4 regions of the Streptomyces sp. GbtcB7 genome follow, and region 2 is predicted to be linked to each of the others. Evidence: riboswitches for the same ligand, from Rfam matches in the RefSeq annotation. Region 2 holds a riboswitch; each other region holds the start of a gene.
What was found. Region 2 has a riboswitch for thiamine pyrophosphate ahead of thiC (phosphomethylpyrimidine synthase ThiC). Riboswitches for the same ligand answer to the same signal wherever they lie in the genome.

Region 1: another riboswitch for thiamine pyrophosphate. It lies ahead of KVT44_RS40440 (thiamine ABC transporter substrate binding subunit); the one in region 2 lies ahead of thiC (phosphomethylpyrimidine synthase ThiC).
Region 3: another riboswitch for thiamine pyrophosphate. It lies ahead of thiO (glycine oxidase ThiO); the one in region 2 lies ahead of thiC (phosphomethylpyrimidine synthase ThiC).
Region 4: another riboswitch for thiamine pyrophosphate. It lies ahead of KVT44_RS16810 (cytosine permease); the one in region 2 lies ahead of thiC (phosphomethylpyrimidine synthase ThiC).

What each region holds. Positions count from the first base shown of each region.
Region 1 covers NZ_JAGXJM010000032.1:142,798-147,224, reverse strand. Annotated here, with positions in the region: gene KVT44_RS40450 (hypothetical protein) at 1-89, opposite strand, end outside; gene rlmN (23S rRNA (adenine(2503)-C(2))-methyltransferase RlmN) at 297-1,403, shown strand; TPP riboswitch at 1,429-1,547, shown strand; gene KVT44_RS40440 (thiamine ABC transporter substrate binding subunit) at 1,630-2,739, shown strand; gene KVT44_RS40435 (iron ABC transporter permease) at 2,775-4,427, shown strand; gene KVT44_RS40430 (ABC transporter ATP-binding protein) at 4,427-4,427, shown strand, end outside.
Region 2 covers NZ_JAGXJM010000019.1:119,892-124,318, forward strand. Annotated here, with positions in the region: gene thiC (phosphomethylpyrimidine synthase ThiC) at 1-915, opposite strand, end outside; TPP riboswitch at 908-1,085, opposite strand; gene KVT44_RS29095 (YibE/F family protein) at 1,157-2,749, shown strand; gene KVT44_RS29100 (SsgA family sporulation/cell division regulator) at 2,812-3,249, opposite strand; gene KVT44_RS29105 (IclR family transcriptional regulator) at 3,350-4,114, opposite strand.
Region 3 covers NZ_JAGXJM010000034.1:74,710-79,136, forward strand. Annotated here, with positions in the region: gene KVT44_RS41475 (thiazole synthase) at 1-376, opposite strand, end outside; gene thiS (sulfur carrier protein ThiS) at 380-580, opposite strand; gene thiO (glycine oxidase ThiO) at 577-1,782, opposite strand; TPP riboswitch at 1,780-1,891, opposite strand; gene KVT44_RS41490 (hypothetical protein) at 1,986-2,336, shown strand; gene KVT44_RS41495 (NAD(P)/FAD-dependent oxidoreductase) at 2,369-3,607, shown strand; gene KVT44_RS41500 (Rv2175c family DNA-binding protein) at 3,689-4,060, shown strand; gene thiE (thiamine phosphate synthase) at 4,193-4,427, shown strand, end outside.
Region 4 covers NZ_JAGXJM010000009.1:78,065-82,491, forward strand. Annotated here, with positions in the region: gene KVT44_RS16795 (alanine racemase) at 1-1, shown strand, start outside; gene KVT44_RS16800 (intradiol ring-cleavage dioxygenase) at 57-929, shown strand; gene KVT44_RS16805 (maleylacetate reductase) at 935-2,026, shown strand; TPP riboswitch at 2,100-2,194, shown strand; gene KVT44_RS16810 (cytosine permease) at 2,184-3,587, shown strand; gene thiD (bifunctional hydroxymethylpyrimidine kinase/phosphomethylpyrimidine kinase) at 3,631-4,427, shown strand, end outside.

The DNA of each region.
Region 1 (4,427 bases), on a different contig from region 2:
GTCCGCGGCAGGTCCGCCGCCTCCACCTGTCGCAGCAGGCCCGGCACCTCGCCGTCGGCATAGATGAGCAGTCCCGTTTTGGCTCCCATGGCCCCTCCCCGATGAGTCGCGCTCGATGGTCGTCGCACCATAGCCACCGGCACTGACATCGCCAGGAAGGTCCGCCCGAGTACCGCGCTGGGCCGTCCCTGGGCCGTGCGAGGCCGACCGAAGCTGACAGAGGCCGCCCACGGGTGACCGCCCCCACCCCGCTCTGGCCTGGGCCGGCGGAGTTGATCTGCGACACTGGAAGGGTTATGCCGAAGCCCGGAGAACTCACATTCGTCGCCCCCCGCGGAGCCAAGAAGCCGCCGCGGCACCTCGCCGACCTCACGCCCGCCGAGCGCAAAGAGGCGGTTGCCGCGATCGGTGAGAAGCCGTTTCGCGCCAAGCAGCTCTCGCAGCACTACTTCGCGCGGTACGCGCACGATCCCGCGGAGTGGACGGACATCCCGGCCGCCGCGCGCGGCAAGCTCCAGGAGGCGCTGCTTCCCGAGCTGATGACGGTCGTGCGGCATCTGTCGACCGACCAGGACACCACCCGCAAGACTCTGTGGCGCCTGTTCGACGGCACACTCGTCGAGTCCGTGCTGATGCGCTACCCGGACCGGGTGACCATGTGCATCAGCTCGCAGGCGGGCTGCGGGATGAACTGCCCGTTCTGCGCCACCGGACAGGCCGGCCTGGACCGGAACCTGTCCACGGGCGAGATCGTGCACCAGATCGTGGACGGGATGCGGGCCCTCAGGGACGGCGAGATCCCGGGCGGCCCGGCGCGGCTGAGCAACATCGTCTTCATGGGCATGGGCGAGCCGCTCGCCAACTACAAGCGAGTGGTGGGCGCCATCCGCGCGCTCACCGACCCCGAGCCGGACGGGCTCGGGCTCTCGCAGCGCGGGATCACCGTGTCGACGGTCGGGCTGGTGCCCGCCATCCACCGGTTCTCCGACGAGGGCTTCAAGTGCCGCCTCGCCATCTCGCTGCACGCCCCGGACGACGAGCTGCGCGACACCCTCGTCCCCGTCAACACGCGGTGGAAGGTGCGCGAGGTGCTGGACGCAGGCTGGGAGTACGCGGCCAAGTCCGGGCGTCGCCTGTCCATCGAGTACGCCCTCATCCGGGACATCAACGACCAGGCATGGCGTGGTGACCGGCTCGGGCGGCTGCTCAGGGGCAAGCCCGTACACGTCAACCTCATCCCGCTGAACCCGACACCGGGTTCGAAGTGGACCGCCTCGCGGCCCGAGGACGAGAAGGCGTTCGTCGAGGCCATCGCGGCTCACGGGGTGCCGGTGACCGTCCGGGACACCCGGGGCCAGGAGATCGACGGAGCCTGTGGTCAGCTCGCCGCCACCGAGCGGTAATCTGGCGAGGTCCAACCACATCTTCATATTCCGACAGGGGAGCGCCACAGCGCTGAGAGTGCGGTAGCCGGAGCACCGGTGGGCCGCAGACCCTCTGAACCTTGCCCAGGTCATTCTGGGTAGGAAGTTCGGGCATCACTCAAGCTGTTGCGCCCTGCCCGGGAACCTTCCGAGGATCCCGGGCAGGGCCGCGTCTCTTCCTGGTCATCCCAGGAGGAATTCAGTGATCACCAAGAGGACGACCACGGCCGTCGTCATCGGGCTGGGCCTCGTCACGCTGTCCGCGTGCGGGTCCTCCGACAGCGGCGGTGCCGGGGACTCCAAGACCGTCACGCTCGTCAGCCACGACTCGTGGGCCGTGTCGAAGAGCGTGCTGGAGGACTTCGAGAAGCAGTCCGGGTACAAGGTCAGGGTCCTCAAGGACGGCGACGCCGGGCAGGCCGTCAACAAGGCCATCCTCACCAAGGACAACCCGCAGGGCGACGTCTTCTTCGGCGTCGACAACACCCTGCTGTCCCGCGCGCTCGACAACGGGCTGTTCCAGTCGTACGAGGCCAAGGGCTCCGACCAGATCGTCCAGCAGTACCGGATCGACCAGGACAGGCACCGGGTCACGCCCATCGACTCCGGTGACATCTGCGTCAACTACGACAAGGCCTACTTCAGCAAGCACAAGCTGGCCCCGCCGGCCTCCTTCGACGACCTGATCAAGCCCGCGTACAAGAACCTCCTCGTCACCGAGAACGCGGCCACGTCCTCGCCCGGCCTCGGCTTCCTGCTCGGGACCGCCGCGAAGTACGGGGATGGGGGCACCTCCCGCTCGAGCGGAGCCGAGAGTGGGGGAGGCTGGCAGGACTACTGGAAGAAGCTCAAGGCCAACGGCGTGAAGGTGGTCGACGGCTGGGAGCAGGCCTACAACGACGAGTTCTCCGGGTCCGCGGGCGGCAAGAAGGCCAAGGCCGACCGGCCGCTGGTCGTCTCGTACGCCTCCTCCCCGCCCGCCGAGGTGATCTACGCCGACCCGAAGCCGAAGACCGCGCCGACCGGGGTCGCGAGCGACACCTGCTTCCGCCAGGTCGAGTACGCGGGGCTGCTGAGCAACGCGAAGAACACCAAGGGTGGCAAGGCGCTTCTCGACTTCCTCATCAGCGTCAAATTCCAGGACGACATGCCGCTGAACATGTTCGTGTACCCGGTCCGCGAGACCGCCCAGGTGCCCGAGGAGTTCGTGAAGTTCGGCCCGCAGGCAAAGAACCCCGAGACCCTGGCGCCCGCCAAGATCGCCGCCAACCGTGACCAGTGGGTCAAGTCGTGGACCTCGCTCGTACTGAAGTAGCGCCTCGAAGGAGCCGCAAGGAGAGCGCGACGCGGATGGGGCTGATGGCCCTGCCCGTCGCGTTCTTCGCCGTCTTCTTCGCCTATCCCGTCGCCGCGATCGTCGCCCGTGGCCTCAAGATCGACGGGGCCTGGCGGTTCGGACGGATCGGTGAGGTGCTCGCGCAGTCCGACATCCGGCACGTCCTGTGGTTCACCACCTGGCAGGCGCTCGCCTCCACGGCGCTCACGCTGCTGATCGCGCTCCCCGGCGCGTATGTCTTCGCGCGCTTCGATTTCAGGGGCAAGCAGGTGCTGCGGGCGGTGGTGACCGTCCCGTTCGTACTGCCGACGGTCGTGGTCGGTACGGCGTTCCTGGCCCTGGTGGGCCGGGGCGGACTCCTCGACCAGCTGGGGGGCGTACGGCTGGACACCACCGTCTGGGCGATTCTGCTCGCGCACGTCTTCTTCAACTACGCGGTGGTCGTACGGACCGTCGGCGGGCTCTGGTCGCAGCTCGACCCGCGTCAGGAGGAGGCCGCGCGGATGCTGGGTGCCTCCCGGTTCGCGGCCTGGCGCAAGGTGACGCTGCCGGCGCTGAGCCCGGCCGTGGCCGCCGCCGCGTTGATGGTCTTCCTGTTCACCTTCACCTCGTTCGGTGTGGTGCAGATCCTCGGCGGGCCGACCTTCTCCACCCTCGAGGTCGAGATCTACTGGCAGACCTCGGAGATCTTCGACCTCGCGACCGCGGCGGTGCTGACGATCGTCCAGTTCGTGGCGGTCGGCGCGATCCTCGCCGTGCACGCCTGGACCGTACGCCGCCGGGAGACCGCCCTGCGCCTGGTGGCTCCGGAGGTGACCGTGCGCAGGCCGCGCGGGGCCGGCCAGTGGGCGCTGCTGGGCGGGGTCCTGGCGAGCATCCTCGTTCTTCTCGTCCTGCCGCTCGGGGTACTGGTCCAGCGGTCCCTGGACGCGCCCGGCGGCTACGGATTCGCGTACTACAAGGCGTTGACCTCGGCCGACAGCGGCATCTTCCTGGTGGCGCCGATCGCGGCGATCGGCAACTCGCTGGAGTACGCGCTGGCCGCCACCGCCATCGCCGTCGTGATCGGCGGTCTGGCGGCCGCCGCGCTCACCCTCCCCCAGTCTCGGCTTCGCTCGACCGGGGGGACCCCCATGACCGGGCGTCTCGTACGGGGTTTCGACGCGCTGCTGATGCTGCCGCTCGGCGTGTCCGCCGTGACCGTCGGGTTCGGCTTCCTGATCGCGCTCGACGAACCGCCGCTGGATCTGCGCTCCTCCTGGATCCTGGTGCCGCTCGCGCAGGCTCTGGTGGGCGTCCCCTTCGTCGTACGCACCATGCTGCCGGTGCTCCGGGCGGTGGACGGACGGCTCCGGGAGGCCGCCGCTGTCCTCGGAGCCTCGCCCTGGCGGGTGTGGCGGGAGGTCGATCTGCCGATGGTGCGGCGGGCGCTGCTGATCGCGGCGGGGTTCGCCTTCGCCGTGTCGCTGGGCGAGTTCGGGGCGACGGTCTTCATCGCGCGGCCCGACAACCCGACCCTGCCGGTCGCCGTGGCCCGGCTGCTCGGGCGCGCGGGTGACCTCAACTACGGCCAGGCGATGGCCCTTTCGACGATCTTGATGGTGGTGTGCGCGGTGGCTCTGTTGCTGTTGGAACGCATCCGCACCGAACGGACGGGGGAGTTCTGA
Region 2 (4,427 bases):
CGCGTGGACCGTCATGTAGTCCACGCCCTGCTCGGCCTGCTCGATGACCGTGTCCTTGTAGATCTCCCAGGTCAGCTCCTCGGCGCGGCCGTCCACCTTCTCCAGAGCCTGGTAGAGCGGCACCGTGCCGATGGGGACGGGGGAGTTGCGCAGGACCCATTCCCGCGTGGTGTGGATATTGCGACCGGTGGACAGATCCATGACCGTGTCCGCGCCCCAGCGGGTCGCCCAGGTCATCTTCTCGACCTCCTCCTCGATGGAGGAGGTGACGGCGGAGTTGCCGATGTTGGCGTTGACCTTCACCAGGAACCGCTTGCCGATGATCATCGGCTCGATCTCCGGGTGGTTGACGTTCGCGGGCAGCACCGCGCGACCGGCGGCGATCTCCTCGCGTACGACCTCGGGGTCGACGTTCTCGCGGACCGCCACGAACTCCATCTCGGGCGTGATCTCGCCCCGCCGGGCGTACGCGAGCTGCGTGACCGCCTCTCCGGGACGACCTCGACGCGGCTGGCGCGGCCGCCCCGGGAAGACCGCGTCGAGGTTGCGCAGGCCCCCGCGCGGCGAGGTGTGCTTGATTCCGTCGTCCTCGGGACGGACGGGACGGCCCGCGTACTCCTCGGTGTCACCGCGGGCGATGATCCAGTTCTCGCGCAGTGGCGCGAGGCCCCTGCGTACGTCGGTGTCGACGACCGGATCGGTGTACGGGCCGGAGGTGTCGTACAGCGTGACGGACTGCCCGTTGGTGAGGTGCACTTGACGGACCGGCACCCGCAGATCGGGGCGCGAACCCCCGACGTATCCCTTGTGCCAGCCGATGGACTTCCCGGCCTCCCGCGGCTGTTCGCCCTCAGGCGTGGCAGGCGCCCCGCCCGTCTGGCTGGAGGCAGGCGTGCGTACGTCCTTGTTGGTCATGAGACCTACTCCCTACGCCGGCATTACCCGGTAACAGGTTCGGCGGTCGACGCAGCGGATTCCGTCTGCCGACGTCCCTTGTGAAACATCACTCGTTCCACGTGAAACATCGCTAAGACGGAGGTCAGCGCCCTCTCAGCCCGGTGCTCCGAGCTCCCGCGTGTGCAAAGGTGACTCCACGCTAGCGTCATATCTGGCGCGGTGAACAGAGGGCCCTCGCCGTTCTTGCGATGATCGGTCGGTGACCACAACGCAGCAGCCCCCGTTCCCGCCGTCCGAGCCGCCGCGCCGACGCGGTCCCGGAGACGGCTATGGACCTGGCTCCGGAGACGGCCGCGGACACGGACCGGGCGGTGGCCCCGGCCCCGGTCCAGGAGGCGGGCATGGGCACGGACCGGGTGAGGGACACGGGCACGGCCCCGGGGACCGACACGGACATGGGTCTGGGTCTGGGTCCGGGAATGGACCTGGGCCGGGGAACGGGCACGGCCGTGGGGACGGGCACGGGTCTGGGGACGGGCACGGATCTGGGCACTCGCACAGTCACAGCCATGGGCCCGCCACGCCCGTCTCCAAGCATCTGCGCAAGGTCATCGCGGCCATTCTGATCCCCTTCGCCGCCGCGGTCGTCGTGGGTCTCGCGGTGCTCTGGCCCGGTGGCGCCCCTTCCCACGAGCGCACCGGCGTCGGCTTCGACCGGCAGACCCAGCAGGCCACGGTCACCAAGGTCGACAAGGTCAGCTGCAAGTCCGTGAACGCGTCGGGGGAGACCCCGACCGGCGACACGTCCACCGCCGAGGGCTCCTCCGCGCAGCAACAGGCGACGGGCGACTGCAAAAAGGCGACGATCCGGATCGACACCGGCAAGGACAAGGGCCGTACGTTCACGGAGATCATCCAGCCTGACCAGTCACGGCAGTTGCACGAGGGCGAGAAGGTCGTGGCCGCGTACGAGCCCTCCGCGCCCAGGGATCTGCAGTACTCGGTCACCGATGTGAACCGGAAGTTCCCGATGGCGCTGCTCGCCGGGATCTTCGCGCTGGCCGTCGTGGTGGTGGGCCGGATGCGCGGTGTCATGGCGCTGGTCGCACTGGCCATCAGCTTCGTGATCCTGACCTTCTTCATCCTGCCGGCGATCCTGCAGGGCTCGAATCCGCTGGTCGTGGCCGTGGTCGGGGCGAGCGCCATCATGCTGATCGCGCTCTACATGTGCCACGGCCTCTCGGCCCGTACGTCGGTGGCGGTGCTCGGCACCCTGCTCTCTCTGGTGCTGATCGGCATCCTCGGCTCGGAGTTCATCGGCTGGGCGGCACTGACCGGCAACACGGACGACAACACCGGTCTGATCCACGGCCTGTATCCGTCCATCGACATGAGCGGTCTGCTGCTCGCGGGCGTCATCATCGGTTCGCTCGGTGTGCTCGACGATGTGACGGTGACGCAGACCTCGGCGGTCTGGGAGCTGCACGAGGCCAGCCCGACGATGGGCTGGCGCGATCTGTACCGCGCGGGCATCCGGATCGGCCGTGACCACATCGCATCGGTCGTCAACACGCTCGTCCTGGCGTACGCGGGTGCCGCGCTTCCCCTGCTGCTGCTCTTCTCGATCGCGCAGAGCAGTGTGGGCACGGTCGCCAACAGCGAACTGGTCGCCGAAGAGATCGTGCGCACCCTGGTCGGCTCGATCGGCCTGGTCGCCTCGGTGCCGGTGACCACGCTGCTGGCCGCCCTGGTGGTCTCCGCGGACCGCCCGGCAGTCCCGGCCGCCGCCACGGAGCCTGTCGAGAGCAGGGCGCCGGCACGCGGCGGGAAGGGCCGTCGCCGCAAGCACTGAAGCCTCCCCACGCCCGCGTCACCGGTGAGGAAGCGCACTCCACTTGGGGGGTGCTGGGAGCTTCAGCCCGCGCTCTGCTCCTCCGCCAGGATGCGGTCCAGCGCCTCGTCGAGGTGGGCGTCGAAGTCCGCGAGGGAACGCTCCTGCCCCAGCGGCACCAGCTTGTCCGTGCGGTCGAGGAAAGCCACGAGCGGCGCCGCCCCGGACCGGAACAGCGCGTGGTCGCCACCCACCTGGAGCCGGATCAGCACCTCACCGAACGCCTCCGGGTCGGCGGGCGCGATGTGCACATCCCCGTCACCGCACGGCCGTCCCACGCCGTCGATCAGCAACTCCCGCCCGAACGCCCAGGTCACGGGCGCGTCGCCGGGCAAGTGGAAGGTCAGCCGCACGGCGTAGGGATCACAGGTCTCGTATCGCAGCTCCACCGGAATGCGGAAAGAGAGCTCCTCCGAAACGAGGAAGCTCATCATGACCTCTGCCTGTACCGACTCGCGCATCGCCTACCCCGTCGTTTTGCCGTCGACCGGCCAGGAATCATCCCCCTGACTCTGCTGAAATATTGCTCAACGTGCACAAGAGATCACAAGGAGTGAGTTTTCAGATACTGATAGAGATCGCGAGTGTCCCCAGTAGCCTGCCGATCTCACCTTGCAATTGCCGCGCCGCGGGCAGCAGTCGATCGGCCTGGTGAAGAGGGAGAGAAAAGGCCATTGCGGCGGCAGTTGTACCGACCGTGATGGGAAGGGCCGCACAGACCGTGCCCAGCGCGTACTCCTGGCGCTCGATGACGGGTTCCATCCGCCCCGTCCGCTCCAGCCGCCGCAGCAGACTGACGTTGTCACGCACCGTATAGGGAGTGATCGACTGCACGGGGTAGCGGTCGAGATGATCCCGGCGGGCCTTCTCGTCGAGCTGGGACAGCAGACACTGGCCGATCGCATGGGCGTGTCCGGTCTCCCGGAAGTCCGCCCACTCCTCCACCGCCGGATTCCCTGGGGTGTCGGCGACGCACATGACCTCGATCTCGCCGTCACGGTAGACCGCGTAGTACACGGGCGCACCGATCGAATCGCGCCACTGGGCGAGCGTCTCGCTCACCGTGCTGCGACGTTTCTGCTGCGCTCCGCTACTGCCCAACCGCTCGGCGGCCTCACCGAGGAAGAACAGCCCCTTGTCACGGCACAGATAGCCCTCGTGGACCAGGGTCCGCAGCAGGTGGTACGCCGTCGGCAGCGCGAGCCCGGCCTCCCGGGCGAGCTGCTTCGCCGGGGCGCCGTGCTGGCGCGCGGCAACGGCCTCCAGGAGACGCATCGCCCGCTGCACGGAGCCGATCAGCGTCGTGGGATGCGGCTCCGACGACACGGCTTCCAGGGGAGGAGTGCGCGCATCCGCCAGGGGGGTGCGCGCCTCGGCAGGTGAGGTGCGCGGTTGGGCGGGCGGAAGACGTGTCCCCGCGGAAGCGCTGGACCGCTGCAGGGGTGGGGCGGGTGATTGTGCGGGTGCGGTGTCAACCGTGGCCAAGGGGCACTCCCGAAGCGCGAGGGGAACCGCCCGTGCGGGGAAACACGGGAGGGGGCTGTGCGCTGCTCGCGGGGGTCGTCCCCGCGTCGAGTTCCGGACTGTAACCGCCCATCACCGCATGCAGACGGCCTCGCCGGAAACTTCCCTCGGCCGA
Region 3 (4,427 bases), on a different contig from region 2:
CGTCGTCGACCAGCGTCTCGGCGGCGTCCAGCAACTCGATCGGATCGGGCAGCAGGGTCCGCTCGTCGGCGATGACCTCCAGCTTGATCAGCTCCGTACCGAGCGCCTCCCGCGCGAGCCGCGCGGTCAGCACGGCCTCGCCCGCGGTGAAACACCCCGCCGTGTTCGGCAGCACCCGGATGCCCAGTTTGTCGAGCACGGACAGCACCGAGCCGTGCGCCGAGGGATTCACCCGCCGCATCGCGACCGTCGTCAGCTCCGTGCCGGACGCCACGAGCGACCGCTCCAGGACGTCGAGGCTGGGCGCACCCCCCGTACCCATGATCAGCCGGGACGAGAAGGACGTACCTCCGAGGACAAACGGATCGTCGGCCATGGTTCAGCCTCCTTGGACTGCGGTGAGGACTTCGACGCGGTCTCCCTCGCAGAGGGCCGTGGACGACCACTGCGTGCGCGGGACGACGGTTTCGTTGAGCGCGGCGGCGACGCCGGAGGGTGCGACGGTGAGGGTGGCGACGAGCGTGTCGAGGGCCGTGTCGGCGGCGACGAGCCGTCGCTCTCCGTTGACGAAGATGTTCATACGGTCTGCTCCGTGAGTGCGGTGCTGAAGCGCCCGGGGGTGAAGGGGCGGGCCTCTTCCGGGAGCTCGCCGGTGGTCAGGACGTGCGCCATGGCGTCCCCGGTGACGGGCGTGAGCAGGACGCCGTTGCGGTAGTGCCCGGTGGCCAGCAGCAGCCCGTCGAGCGCGGTCGGGCCGAGCAGCGGCGCGTTGTCGGGCGACCCGGGCCGCAGGCCCGCGCGCGTCTCGGTGAGCGGCAGCTCGGTGATCCCGGGCACCAGCTCGTGGGCGTCGCGCAGCAGCTCGTAGACCCCGCCCGCGGTCACCGTCGTGTCCCAGCCCAGCTCCTCGCTGGTGGCGCCCACGACGAGCTCACCGTTCTCCCGCGGCACCAGATAGACCTGGCTGCCGCGCACCACGGCCCGCACGGTCCGGCTCAGGAACGGCGCGTACCGCTTCGGCACGGTCAGCCGCAGCACCTGACCCTTCACGGGCCGTACGGGCGGCAGCACGTCGGCGGGCACGCCCGGGAGCTTTCCGCTCAGGCTCCCGGCGGCGAGCACCACCTGCCCCGCCGCCAGCCGTTCGCCGCCCGTCGTGACGACCCCGGCGGCCCGGTCCCGTACGACGGTCAAGCGCTCCGCCCACGTCCGATGGAACTCCACTCCGGCCCGCTCGCACGCCTTGACCAGGGCTTTCGCGAGCCGGCGCGGGTCGATCTGGTGGTCGCCGTCGACCCGCAGCCCGCCGCGCACGCCCGGCGCGAGCATGGGTTCCAGACGGCGGCACTCCCGGCCGCTGAGCCACTCCGATTCGAGCCCCGAGCGGTGTTGCAAGGCATGCAGTTCGCGCAGGTGGGCCCGGTCGTCGGCGTCCATGGCGACGGCCAGCGTGCCGCACCGGCGGTAGCCGAGGTCCTGGCCGCTCGCCTCGGTGAGTTCGGCGGCGAAGTCGGGATAGCGGCGCGCGGAGGCGAGGTTCAGGCCCAGCAGGGTCTGCTCGCCGTAGTGCAGCTCGGTGACGGCGGCGAGCATTCCGGCGGCCACCCGTGCCGCCCCGCCGCCCGGCTCGGGGTCCACGACCGCGACGGTGAACCCGCGCTGCGCGGCCCGCCAGGCGGTCACGAGACCGATGATCCCGCCCCCGATGACGAGGACGTCTGACACACGTGCGTCCGATGACGGCGCATCCGAGGAACGTGCAGGTGTACGCGTAGGCGACATGGGTGTCCAGCCCCTCCCTTCGCCGGCATGACCCGGATCAGGTTCGTACGGTCGGAGGCCGCCAGCCTCCCTCTCAGCCCGGTGCGTCCGGGCTCCCGCGAGTAATCTTTTGTGCTGGGGGTCCGGGGGTCGCCCCCCGGGAGATGCAGCACGTTGGCCACCCTAGCCCGCTGCCGTATGTCTCAGTAAGGGAGCCTCCGTCCATGGCCCGTACGCTCGACGGCCTGGTCCTCGCCCCGGTCGCCGACCAGGCCCCCGGGCAGGTCGGTACGCGCACCCGGTTCACGTACCACGAGAAGGACGGCGAGATCTGGGCCGAGTACGCGGGCGGGGACGTCGCACGCGGTCACCTCGTGGGGACGCGGGAGGGCGACCGCCTCGACTTCCGGTACGTGCAGCTGAAGCACGACGGCAGCACCTCGTCGGGCCACTGCGTGTCCGTGGTCGTGGAGCTGCCCGACGGACGGTTGCGCCTGGAGGAGACCTGGGACTGGGAGTCCCAGGACGGGAGCGGTACGAGCGTTGTGGAACAGGTCACTGCGCACGTCCCCTGACTGACAGATTGTCAGTTGTCTATGGTGATCAGGTGAGCGAGCAGACGCGGGCACAGGTGCGGGCGCAGGGGCGTACGGCACGGCGGGTCGTCATCGTGGGTGCGGGCATGGCCGGCGTACAGACGGCGGTCGCCCTGCGGGAACAGGGATTCACCGGGGATGTGACGCTGATCGGCGCCGAGCCGCACCAGCCGTACGACCGGCCACCCCTGTCCAAGGCGGTACTGCTCGGCAAGGCCGAGGGCTCCGCCTTCGACATCGACTTCGAGGCGCTGGACATCGAACTGCGGCTCGGCTGCGAGGCGCTGGGCCTGCGCCCCGCGGACCACGAGCTGGACACCGAGGCAGGACCGGTGCCCTACGACGTCCTGGTCCTCGCGACCGGCGCGGAACCGATCCAGCTGCCGGGCTCGGAGGGCGTCCCCGGCGTCCATCTGCTGCGGACCCTGGACGACGCCGAGCGGCTGCGCCCCGTGCTCGCCCAGCAGCACGACATCGTGGTCGTCGGGGCGGGCTGGATCGGTGCGGAGTTCGCGACGGCGGCGCGTGAGGCCGGGTGCGCGGTCACGGTCGTCGAGGCCGCCGACCGGCCGCTGGCCGGCGCGCTGCCCGCGGAGGTGGCCGCGCCGATGACCGCCTGGTACGCGGACAGCGGCGCGTCGCTGCGCACCCACGCGCGCGTGGAGCGCGTCGAGCCCGGCGCGGTGGTCCTTGACGACGGCACGCGGGTGCCGGCGGGCGCCGTGGTCGTCGGCATCGGCGCGCGCCCCGCCACCGCCTGGCTGGCCGGCTCCGGCATCGAGCTAGGCGCCCACCGCGAAGTGGTCGCCGACAGCCACCTGCGCACCTCCGTGCCGGACATCTACGCGGTCGGCGACTGCGCCTCCTTCCCGTCGGGCCGCTACGAGGAGCGCCTCCTCGTCCACCACTGGGACAACGCCCTCCAGGCGCCGCGCACGGTCGCGGCGAACATCATCGGCGAGGCCCCGGTGGCGTACGACCCGGTCCCGTACTTCTGGTCCGAGCAGTTCGGCCGCTTCGTCCAGTATGTCGGCCATCACGCCCCCGCCGATACGACCATCTGGCGGGGCGACCCGTCGGGCGCGGCCTGGACGGTGTGCTGGCTCCGCGAGAGCCGCCTCGTCGCCCTGCTGGCCGTGGGGCGTCCCCGTGACCTGGCCCAGGGCCGCCGCCTGATCGAGGCGGGCATGCCCATGAACCCGGACATCCTGGCCGACCCGTCCCGCCCTCTGAAGGACGCCACGGCATGACCGCCCGGTTTCCGTCGCCCGGACGGCGGTCCGGGGGGCGCTCGGGTACCGAGTGTCAGTCCGGGATGGCAGGCTTGTCCCGTGACCGAGATTGACGCAAAGATCGATGCTCTCGTCCCCGCCTGGCTCACCCTCCCCGACATCGCCGAACAGCTCGGCGTCGAGGTGACCCGCGTCCGGCAGTTGGTCAAGGAGGGCCAGCTGATCGCCGTACGCCGTGGTGAGAACCGCGCGCTGCACGTCCCCGCCGCCTTCATCGACGGGGCCGAGCAGAAGGTCGTCAAGGGCCTGACCGGCACCTTGACGCTCCTGCGGGACGACGGCTTCTCCGACGAAGAGATGCTCGAGTGGCTCTTCACCCCCGACCCGAGCCTGCCCGGCACCCCCGCGCAGGCTCTGAGCGAGAATCGCGGCACGGAGGTGAAGCGCCGCGCCCAGGCGCTCGCCGTCTGATTCGAACGACCGTCCGGCGTACGGACCACGGCCGGCCCCGGACCACCCCGGCCGCCGCGGTCCGTACGCACCGCACCATGTCCGTAGGGTGCGTACGACATCCGTACGCACCGCACCACGGGGGACACACGCATGCCCGAGAACGCCGCCCGCACCCGCCTCGCCGACGCCCGCGTCTACCTCTGCACGGACGCCCGCAAGCGCCAGGGCGACCTCGCCGACTTCCTGGACGCGGTCCTGACCGGCGGCGTCGACATCGTGCAGTTGCGCGACAAGGGCATGGAGGCCGCCGAGGAACTGGAGCACCTCCAGGTCTTCGCGGACGCATGCGCCCGCCACGGCAAGCTCCTCGCGGTCAACGACCGGG
Region 4 (4,427 bases), on a different contig from region 2:
GCACCACGAGGAGCGGCATGACAGACGAACCGAACCGTTCGACGACGGCCGATGCCATGACCGATGCCACGACCGACTTCGCGCACGGCATCACCGACGCCGTCCTCGACAGCCTGCGGGACACGACCGATCCGCGGCTGCGCGAACTGCTCGGCGCGCTCACCCGTCATCTGCACGACTTCGTGCGCGAGACGGAGCCGACGATGGCGGAATGGGAACGCGCGATCGGCTTCCTGACCGCGACCGGGCAACAGTGCACCGACACCCGCCAGGAGTTCATACTGCTGTCGGACGTGCTCGGCGTCTCCATGCTCGTGGAGTCGCTGAGCGGCCACCGCGACCCGGGTGCCACCGAGTCGACGGTCCTCGGCCCGTTCCACCTGACCAGATCGCCGATCCGCGCACTCGGCGCGGACATCGACCTGGTGGGCAGGGGCGAGCCGTGCGTGGTCAGCGGCCGGGTACTGGGCAAGGGCGGCACCCCGCTGCCGGGCGCGGTCCTCGACGTGTGGCAGGCCGACTCCGAGGGCTACTACGACGTACAGCAGCCGGACGTCCAGCCGCCCGGCAACGGGCGGGGCCTGTTCACCGCCGACGCCGAGGGCCGCTTCTGGTTCCGCACCTGCGTACCGAGCCCGTACCCGATCCCCACCGACGGCCCGGTCGGCGAACTGCTGCGCGCCACGGCCCGGCACCCCTACCGCCCCGCCCACATCCACTTCATCGCCTCGGCCGAGGGCCACGCCCCGGTCACCACCCACATCTTCGTCGCGGGCGGCGACTACCTGGACTCCGACGCGGTCTTCGCGGTCAAGAAAAGCCTGGTCCAGGACTTCACGGAGACCGACGACCCGTCCCTGGCGCGGGAGTTCGGCGTCCCGAACCCCTTCCGCCACGCCCGCTTCGACCTCGTACTGGAACCGGAATGAGCACCATGACCGACAGGAACACCCCGCTCGACTTCTCGTACGAGACCCAGCCCGCGCGGATCGTCTTCCGGCCCGGCGCCGCCGTCTCCGCGACCCCCGACGAGGCCGCCAGGCTCGGGCTGCGCAGGGTGCTGGTGGTCTGCGGCAGCAGGGGCGAGGGCACGGCACGCGCGGTCGCGGACGCCCTGGGCGAGGCCTGCGCGGGGCTGCACGCCGAGGCCCGGATGCACGTACCCGTCGAGGTCGCCGACCGGGCCGTCGAGGCGGCGCGCGCGGCCGGCGCCGACGGGTGTGTCGCGGTCGGCGGCGGCTCGGCGATCGGCCTGGGCAAGGCGATCGCGCTGCGCACCGGCCTGCCCCTGATCGCCGTGCCCTCCACCTACTCCGGCTCCGAGATGACCCCGGTCTGGGGACTCACCGAGCACGGTGCCAAGCGCACCGGCCGCGACCCCGCCGTCCAGCCCCGCAGCGTCGTCTACGACCCCGAACTCACCCTCTCGCTCCCCGTCCCCCTCACCGTCACCAGCGGCGTCAACGCGCTCGCCCACGCCGTCGAGGCCCTCTACGCGCCCGACGCCTCGCCCCTCGTCTCGCTCATGGCCGAGGAGGGCGTACGGGCGATGACGCAGGCCCTGCCGCTGGTGGCCGCCGCCCCCGGCGACCTCGACGCGCGCGGCCGGGCCCTGTACGGCGCCTGGCTCTGCGGCGCCTGTCTCGGCGCCACCACCATGGGCCTGCACCACAAGCTGTGCCACGTCCTCGGCGGGACCTTCGGCCTGCCGCACGCCGAGACGCACACGGTCGTCCTCCCGTACGCCCTCGCCTACAACGCGCCCGCCGCACCCCGGGCTGTCACGGCGCTCTCGCGCGCCCTGGGCGGCGCCGACGACGTCCCCCATGCCCTGTGGGCCCTGGCCGGAAGCCTCGGCGCCCCCCGGGGCCTCGCCGAACTCGGCCTCAAGGAGACCGACCTGGCGGTGGCCGCCGAGCAGGCCGCCGGGCAGCCGTATCCGAATCCGCGCGAGGTCACCTTGGACGGTGTACTGGCGCTGCTGACCGCGGCGTACGAGGGCAGGGAGCCGAGCGTCGACGCGTAGCCGCGGGGCCGTACGGACCGCGCGGACCCCTCCCCCTGGGGCAGACCGCGCCCGCCGGGCTATCCTGACCGCCGAACCGGACACGGGGTGCCCCGCACGAGGGCTGAGATCACACCCGTCGAACCTGAACCAGTTAGGACTGGCGGAGGGATGTCTCATGTCGTTGCCGTATGCCCGTAACGCTCGCGCTGAGGTGGCCGTCGGAGGCCCGCAGGGCGTGTTCGACGGGCGGATGCCCACCGCCCCGGGGGACCTGCACGTCGAGGCGCGCGGAATCGCCCCGGTCCCGGAGGACCACCGCTACGGCGGCCCCGGCCGCCTGTTCACCGTGTGGTTCGCCCCCAACCTGACCATGACCGGCGTGTTCACCGGCACCGTCGGCATCGCGCTCGGCCTGGACTTCTCCACCGCGCTCGCCGCCGTCGTGCTGGGCACCCTCCTGGGGGCGGTGCCGACCGCGTACCTCGGCACCTGGGGGAGCCAGACCGGCGCCGGACAGCTGCCGCTCGCCCGCCTCGCGTTCGGCCGGGCGGTGGTCGTCCCCGGCGCCCTGCAGTGGCTGTCGTCCATCGCCTGGGACGCACTGATCGGCCTCTTCGGCGGGGACGCGCTGGCCCAGCTGTGCGGCTGGCCGTTCTGGCTGGGCGTGCTCGTCATGATGGCGGTGCAGGGGGCGCTCGGCGTCCTCGGCTACGAGGTGATCCACCGGCTCCAGACCGTGATGACCTTCGCTCTCGCCGCCGCGTTCGTGGCCCTGACCGTGAAGCTCCTGAGCGGCGCCCACACCACCCCCGCCGCCACCGCGCACGGCGCCGACCGGGCCGGGGCCTTCGTCCTGACCTGCACGATCGCGCTCAGCCTCGCGCTGTCATGGGCCCCGTACGCGAGCGACTTCAGCCGCTATCTGCCGCGTACGGCGTCCCGCCCGCGCATGTTCTGGTACACCCTGACCGGCATCGGCGTGTCCTTCGTGGCCGTCCAGGCCCTCGGACTGTGGGGCGCGGCCGTCTTCACCGACCAGACCGCCCGCGGCGTCGACACCCTGCTCGGCGGCGGCGCCCTCGGAGCGTTCGGCCTGCTGGCCGTGGCGCTCGCCGCGCTGAGCAGCAACGCCATGAACGACTACAGCGGCTCGCTCGCCCTGCAGACCATGGGCGTACGGCTGCCGCGCCCGGCCGCCGCCGCGATGGCCGCCGTCCTCGGCTTCCCGCTCGTGCTGTGGATGCACGCCGCCGACACCACGGCCCGCTTCCAGAACGTCCTGCTGTTCGTCGGCTACTGGATTCCCGGGTTCGTCGCGATCGTCGCCGTCGACTGGCTCGCCCGGGCCAGGGCCCGCGGCGGCGCACCCGTCGACCTGGCCACCGAGAGCGCCCGCCCGCGCCCGTGGTGGCCCGCGCTCGTGGCGTTCGCCGCCGCCTTCGCCGCCGCGGTGCCGTTCATGAGCACCAGCCTGTACGTCGGCCCGGTCGCGCACGCCCTGCACGGCGCCGACACCGCCTACGGCGTGGCGTTCCTCGCGGCCCTGCTGGTCTACGCCCCGCTGCGCCTGCGCCGCTGACCCCGCCCCCCTCTCACCCCCTTCGTACGGAGTGACAACCACGATGCCCGCGAACACGCCGACCACCCCGCCCCGTGTCCTGACCATCGCCGGATCGGACTCCGGGGGCGGTGCCGGCATCCAGGCCGACCTGAAGACCATGCTCGCGCTGGGCGCGCACGGGATGAGCGTGCTCACCGCCGTCACCGCGCAGAACTCCCTCGGCGTGCAGGGAGCCTGGGAGCTTCCCGCCGAGGCCGTGCGCGCGCAGTACCGCAGTGTCGTGGACGACATCGGTGTGCAGGCCGTGAAGACCGGCATGCTCGCCTCGCCCCTGCTCGTCGAGACCGTCGCCGAACTGCTCTCGGACGTCGGCGCGCCCGTGGTGGTGGACCCGGTGAGCGTCTCCAAGCACGGCGACCGGCTGCTGGCGGACGACGCGCTGGACGCCGTACGGACCGCCCTGCTGCCGCTCGCGACGGTCGCCACCCCGAATCTCGACGAGACCGCCGAGCTGACCGGGATCAAGGCCACCGGCGAGCGTGACATGTGCCGGGCCGCGGAACAGTTGCTGTCGTACGGGCCCCGCTGGGTCCTGGTGAAGGGCGGCCACCTGCCCGGCGAGGCCGTCGACCTGCTGACCGACGGCACCGAACAGCACTGGTTCCGGGCCCCGCGCCACGACAACCGCCATACGCACGGCACCGGTTGCACTCTGGCCTCGGCCATCGCGGTGGGGCTGGCGCAGGGGCGGGCGGTGCCGGAGGCGGTGCGGCTGGCGAAGGAGTACGTCACCGGCGCGATCGCCGCGGGATTCGCCCTGGGCGCGGGCCTCGGACCGGTCGACCACGGCTGGCGGAC